Regions from separate parts of the Agrococcus sp. ARC_14 genome, predicted to be linked through region 2. Evidence: predicted binding sites of a transcription regulator. Region 2 holds the regulator's gene; the other holds the start of a gene.
What was found. Region 2 encodes HrcA, which represses chaperone genes, less so after heat shock. Its sites were predicted from a motif close to TTNGCACTCGNNNNNNNCGAGTGCNAA; they were not measured.
Positions count from the first base shown of each region.

Region 1: a site for HrcA is predicted at 1,922-1,948, ahead of groL (chaperonin GroEL). Genes of this name have one in related genera too.

Region 1 covers NZ_JAKUDO010000003.1:72,648-76,055, forward strand. Annotated here, with positions in the region: gene groL (chaperonin GroEL) at 265-1,884, opposite strand; gene MKD51_RS15610 (LytR C-terminal domain-containing protein) at 2,029-2,580, opposite strand; gene MKD51_RS15615 (DUF3263 domain-containing protein) at 2,577-2,936, opposite strand; gene msrB (peptide-methionine (R)-S-oxide reductase MsrB) at 3,057-3,408, shown strand, end outside.
Region 2 covers NZ_JAKUDO010000001.1:1,684,461-1,687,868, reverse strand. Annotated here, with positions in the region: gene MKD51_RS08335 (histidine triad nucleotide-binding protein) at 31-375, opposite strand; gene dnaJ (molecular chaperone DnaJ) at 420-1,508, opposite strand; gene hrcA (heat-inducible transcriptional repressor HrcA) at 1,509-2,522, opposite strand; gene MKD51_RS08320 (DUF4870 domain-containing protein) at 2,700-3,408, shown strand, end outside.

The sequences.
Region 1 (3,408 bases), on a different contig from region 2:
CCCGCCGCCCGCTGGTCGAGTAGCCGCCGCAGGCGGCGTATCGAGACCACGCACGGCGGCTCCCCGCTGGTCGAGGAGCGCGCGGCCGGAGGCCGCTCGCGTCACGAGACCAAGGCACAGCGAAGGGCCCCAGCATTGCTGCTGGGGCCCTTCGTCTTGGTGAACTCCTCGGTCTCGTGACGCGTACGGCCCGATGGGCCGTACGCTCCTCGACCCTGAGTCGTCCGGCCGCAAGTCCGCTCCGCGGACTTGCGGCCTGCCGACTCAGAAGTCCATGCCACCCGTGGGGTCTGCCGGCATCGCCGACTGCTTCTCGGGCTTCTCAGCGATGACGGCCTCGGTGGTGAGGAAGAGGCCGGCGATCGATGCGGCGTTGGCGAGCGCCGAGCGCGTCACCTTCACCGGGTCCGAGATGCCAGCGGCGAGCATGTCGACGTACTCGCCCGTTGCGGCGTTGAGGCCGTGACCGACGGGCAGGTTGCGCACCTTCTCGGCAACCACGCCCGGCTCGAGACCGGCGTTCAGCGCGATCTGCTTGAGCGGAGCGTCGACTGCCACGCGGACGATGTTCGCGCCCGTGACCTCGTCGCCCGTGAGCTCGAGCTCGTCGAACGCGTTCTTCGCTGCCTGGATGAGCGCAACGCCACCACCGGCGACGATGCCCTCCTCGACGGCAGCCTTCGCGTTGCGAACGGCGTCCTCGATGCGGTGCTTGCGCTCCTTGAGCTCGACCTCGGTCGCGGCACCCGCCTTGATGACGGCGACGCCACCGGCGAGCTTCGCGAGGCGCTCCTGGAGCTTCTCACGGTCGTAGTCGCTGTCGGTGTTGTCGATCTCCTGGCGGATCTGGCGCACGCGGCCGGCGATCGCCTCGGCCTCGCCGACACCCTCAACGATCGTGGTCTCGTCCTTGGTGATGACGACCTTGCGCGCACGGCCGAGCATGTCGAGCGTCGCGTTCTCGAGCTTGAGACCGACCTCCTCGGAGATCACCTGGCCGCCCGTGAGGATCGCCATGTCGGCGAGCATCGCCTTGCGGCGGTCTCCGAAGCCGGGAGCCTTGACGGCGACCGACTTGAAGATGCCCTTGAGGCGGTTGACAACGAGCGTCGCGAGTGCCTCCCCGTCCACGTCCTCGGCGATGATGACGAGCGGCTTGCCCGCCTGGATCACCTTGTCGACGATCGGGAGCAGATCCTTGATGTTCGAGATCTTGGAGTTGGCGATCAGGATGTACGGGTCTTCGAAGACCGTCTCCTGGCGCTCGGGGTCCGTGACGAAGTACTGCGACAGGAAGCCCTTGTCGAAGCGCATGCCCTCGGTGAGCTCGAGCTCGGTGCCGAAGGTCTGCGACTCCTCGACGGTGACGACGCCCTCCTTGCCGACCTTGTCGATGGCCTCGGCGATGAGCGCGCCGATCTCCGGGTCAGCAGCCGAGATCGAAGCCGTGGCGGCGATCTCCTCCTTGGTCTCGACCTCCTTGGCGTTCTTGAGCAGCTGGGCCGAGACCGCAGCGGCAGCCTTGTCGATGCCGCGCTTCAGGCTGATCGGGTCTGCACCGGCTGCGACGTTGCGCAGGCCTTCGCGGACCAGCGCCTGGGCGAGCACGACCGACGTCGTCGTGCCGTCGCCGGCGACGTCGTCGGTCTTCTTGGCGACCTCCTTGACCAGCTCAGCGCCGATCTTCTCGTAGGGGTCCTCGAGCTCGATCTCCTTAGCGATCGAGACACCGTCGTTCGTGATCGTGGGGGCGCCCCACTTCTTCTCGAGCACGACGTTGCGTCCGCGCGGCCCGAGGGTCACCTTCACCGCGTCGGCGAGCTGGTTGAGGCCACGCTCCAGCCCGCGGCGGGCCTCTTCGTTGAATGCGATCATCTTTGCCATAGCAGTCTCGTCCCTCCTGGACGCCAGTGACGTTCAATTGGCACTCCACCAGAGGGAGTGCCAACGCCAAGTCTGGCACTCGCACTGGTCGAGTGCAAGCCAGTGCGGGCGTGCTCGCCCACGGCAGAACGAGCGCTGCGGAGGCTAGGGAGCCTCGGTGCCCGGCGCATGCTCGAGCTCGCCGTCGTCGCGCGGCTCCTGACTCGGGGCCGTGCCCACCGCATCCGGCCCCACGACGATCGTGATGGGCGTGCCGGAGAGCCTGCCGTCGGAGAGCTGCACGTCACCGACGCCCAGCGCGGCGGCGAGGCCGCGTGCGACGGGTGCGAGCTCCTCGCTGTCGAACCAGACCACCGTGGTCTCGCTGGCCTCAGAGCTGCCACCGGTCGCCACGACATCCCAGCCCGAATCCGAGAGCGCCTGGCCGACGCCCGCGGCGAGGCCGGTCTCACCGGAGGCATCGAGCACCGTGACGGATGCGTCGAGCGCGGGGTCGATGGCCGACGGATCCGTGACGATCTCGGCCTGCTCGGTCGCGACCGGCTCCGGCGCGCGCGGGCGCAGCAGGTCGAGGGCGAACAGGCCGATCGCCGCGAGCACGATGGCGACAGCGAGGCCGGCGAGCAGGATCGCCCAGCGCGGCCAGCGGCTGGTGGCCGTCGAGCGGTGCGCGCCGACCCGCTGCGGGCGACTCATCGCCCCTCGCGCAGGCGCAGCAGCCGCCGCACGAGCATCGGGTCGTGCCGCACCGCCTCCTGCGTCTCGAGCAGCCCGTCCAGCGCCTGGTAGTAGCGCGTCGGCGTCCAGCCGAACTCGGCGCGGATGGCGCGCGCCTTCGCACCCCCGTGGCTGCTCCAGCCCGCTTCGAAGTCGAGCACGCGGCGGATGCGCTCCTCGCGGGCTGCGGAGAGATCGTGCGCCGGCGCATCCGTCGTCTGCCCATGCGTCGCAGGCGCCTCGGGTGCCGAGGCGCGCGACTCCGCTGTCGCGAACGCGAGGGCGGCGGCCTCGTCGGCGGTGCCCTTCCTGCGCGGGCGAGGGTCGGTCGGCATGCCCACGATCCTACGGCGGCGCGGTGGGGCTCCATGCGTCGACGCCTGTGTGTCGTCGCAGCAGCTCCCAGAGCGTGCGCCCGAGGTGCGACCCACCGCCGACCGCCGTAGTCTTGGCGCATGACTGATCGCATCGAACGCTCCGACGCCGAGTGGCGCGAGGCCCTCTCTCCCGAAGCCTTCTCGGTGCTGCGCGAAGCGGGCACCGAGCGACCGTGGACGGGTGCGCTGCTCGACGAGCAGCGCCTGGGCGTCTACTCGTGCGGCGCATGCGGCAACGAGCTGTTCCGCGACGAGACGAAGTTCGATGCCGGCTGCGGCTGGCCCAGCTTCTACGAGACCGTCCGCGAGGACGCGGTCGAGCTCATCGAGGACACCACGCTCGGCATGACGCGCACCGAGGTGCGCTGCGCGAAGTGCGGCAGCCACCTGGGCCACATCTTCGAGGACGCACCGCAGACGCCCACCGGCG
Region 2 (3,408 bases):
ATGCCGTCGATCTCGATCGACTGCGTTTCGTCAGGCAAGCGAACCCTCTCCAAGCGTTCCCGCGAGCACGTGGGCGTGCGCGTGGAACACGGTCTGTCCGGCGAGCTCGCCGGTGTTGAACACGAGGCGGAAGTCGCCCTCGGCGCGCTCTCGCGCGATCGCCTGTGCCGCCTGCACCATCTCTGCGAGCAGCTCGGGATCGCCGGCGGCCAGCTCGACGACGTCGCGGTAGCTGGCCGTCTTCGGCACCACCAGCACGTGCATCGGCGCCTGCGGATGGATGTCGGTGAACGCGATGATGCGATCGTTCTCGAGCACGATCTCCGCAGGGATCTCGCGCGCGACGATCTTCTCGAACAGTGTGGTCTCAGCCATGCGGCCAGCCTACCTTCGCGCTTCGAGCCGGGAGCAGTGGGGCATCAGAGGTGGAAGCGGTCACGCATCTTGGCGAAGAGGCCCTGCTTGAACTGCGCCAGCTGCGGCCCTGGCGCCTTCGTGCGCTCGCGCAGCTCGCGCAGCAGCTCCTCGGTGCGGCGGTCGGTCTTCGTCGGCGTCAGCACCTGCACGCCGAGCTTGAGGTCGCCGCGGCCGGGGCCGCGCAGGCGCGTGACGCCGCGGTCGCCGACGGTGATGACGTCACCCGACTGCGTGCCGGCGCGCACCTCGACCTCGACGGGACCGTCGATGCCCTCCACCGTCGCGCGCGTGCCGAGCGCCGCATCCGGCATCGACACCTCGACGGTGCCGAGCAGGTCGTCGCCGTCGCGGCTGAAGATGTCGTGATGACGCACGTTGACCTCGAGGTAGAGCGTGCCGGCGGGGCCACCGCCCTCGCCCACCTCGCCCTGACCCGGCAGCTGGATGCGCAGACCCGTGTCGACGCCCGCGGGAATGTCGACGGGAATGGTGCGCTCCGCGCGCACGCGGCCGTGGCCGGCGCAGGTCTGGCACGGCTGCGGGATGACGGAGCCGTAGCCCTGGCAGACCGTGCACGGCTGGCTGGTGACGACGTTGCCGAGCAGCGAGCGGACCTGCCGCTGCACGTGGCCGGAGCCGCCGCACTGCGTGCAGCGCTCGGGGCTCGTGCCCGGCGCGGTCGCAGCGCCGGAGCACGTCTCGCACAGCACGGCGGTCTGCACGCGCAGCTCGCGGTGCACGCCGAAGACCACGTCGGCCAGGTCGAGGTCGACGCGCAGCAGGCTGTCCTGCCCGGGCTGCCTGCGCGAGCGCGGACCGCTCGATCGGCCGCCGCCGCCGAAGAACTGCTCGAAGATGTCGCCGAAGCCGAACGAGCTCGCCCCTGTGGTCGGGCCGCGGTCGTACTCGGCACGCGACTGCGGGTCGCCGAGCACGTCGTACGCGTGCGTGACGTCCTTGAAGCTCTCCGCCGCGTCGTCGCCCGGGTTGACGTCCGGGTGCAGCTGGCGGGCCAACCTGCGGTAGGCCTTCTTGATCTCGTCCTGACCGGCGTCGCGCGCGACGCCGAGGGTCTCGTAATGGTCTGTCACTCAGTCCTCACTCAGCAGCCGCGTGAGGTAGCGCGCCACTGCGCGCACCGCGGCCATGTTTCCTGCGTAGTCCATCCTGGTCGGGCCCAGCACCCCGATGTGGCCCTCAGAGCCACCCGTGCTGTAGGTCGAGGCCACCACAGCGGTCTCGCCGAGCGGCCCGGTGAGCTCGCGCCCGATACGGGTGGCGACCTCGCTCTCGACACCCATCTCGTCGAAGAGCCGCAGCAGCGTCACCTGCTCCTCGATGGCGTCCAGCACGGGTGTCACCGTGCCCTGGAAGTCTCGCTCCTCGCGCACGAGGTGCGAGGCGCCGGCCATCACGATGCGGTTGCCGCCGCCCACTTGCAGCATCTCGCTCAGCGCGTGCGCGACCGCACCGGTCGCCGCCCGGAGCACGGTGGGGGCGGATGCGGTGACAGCCGTGAGGCGCAGGATGGCCTCTGCGGGCGCGAGCTCGGCGATGGTCTCGGTGAACGCCCGCCCGAGGGCGGTCGCCTGCTCGGGATCGATGCGCTGCTGCGCGTCGACGACGCGCTGCTCGACCCTGCCCGTGTCGAGGATCAGCACCGCCAGCAGTCGGTGCTCGACGACGGCAATGAGCTCGACGCGACGCACGAGCGCATGGCGGCGGATCGGCACCTGCACGAGCGCCACCTGGTTCGTGAGCTGCGAGAGCAGCCGCGCGGTGCGATCGAGCACGTCCTCGCGATCGAGGGACTCGTCGAGGAAGCGCGTGATCGCGATGCGCTGCACATGCGTGAGCGGCTGCATGCGCTGCAGCCGGTCGACGAAGACACGGTAGCCCTTGTCGGTCGGCACGCGCCCAGAGGACGTGTGGGGAGCCGCGATGAGCTCCTCCTCCTCCAGCAGCGCCATGTCGTTGCGGATGGTCGCGGCTGAGACGCCGAACGCATGGCGCTCGACGATCGACTTGGAGCCGACGGGCTCGCGGAGCGCGACGTAGTCCTGCACGATCGCGCGGAGCACGTCGAGGCCACGATCCGAGACCATCCGTGCTCCTCTCCGCTGCGGGCCAGGGCTCACCCCGCGCCCTGGCACTCTCCACTGCTGACTGCCAATCCTATCGCGCGGCGCGCACTTCTCATCCGACGCACAGCCGATCAGGCGCACAATGGCTCCAGCGCACCGGCCCAGCGTTGCGCGCCGACCATTCACGAAAGGCACGCCATGTCCGATCCGAACGCCCCCCGCGCGGAGGGCAACGATCCCGCCGAGCAGCCCGTCGACGGCTTCGCCGTCACCGACGAGCAGCACGCAGCGCCCAGCGCTCCGGCCGCTCCTGGTCTCGGCGAGCCCGCGCAGTCCTTCTCCTCCCCTGCTGCCGACCCCGCGCCGCAGGAGCCCAGCCAGCCCGCCTTCGGCGCAGCCGAGCCGAGCCAGGACTGGCAGCACGGCCAGCAGCAGCCCGCAGCAGGGCAGCCCGGCGACTTCGGCCAGCCGGCCCAGCCGACTCCGCCCTATGGCGGCAGCGCACCCGCCGCCGGGCAGCAGGGCAGCGCGCCCGCCTACGGCCAGCCGCAGCAGGGTCAGCCCGGCCAGCCCACCGGCGCACCGCAGTACGGCGCACCGCAGCAGGGCCAGCCGCCCTACGGCCAGCCCGACCAGCCGCACCAGGGCCAGCCGCACCTGGGGCAGCCGCAGTACGGCGCTCCCGGCCAGCCGCAGTACGGCGCTCCGGGTCAGCCGCAGTACGCGGCATCGGCTCCGATGGCCCCGGTCGACGAGAAGAACGCCGGCATGTGGGGGCACCTCTCCGGCCTGTCGACGATCGTCACGGGCGGCTACGGCGGCTGGATCGGCCCGCTGATCGTCTTCCTGATCTACAAGGACCGCAGCGCGTTCGCGAAGCAGGAGTCGAAGGAGGCGCTGAACTTCG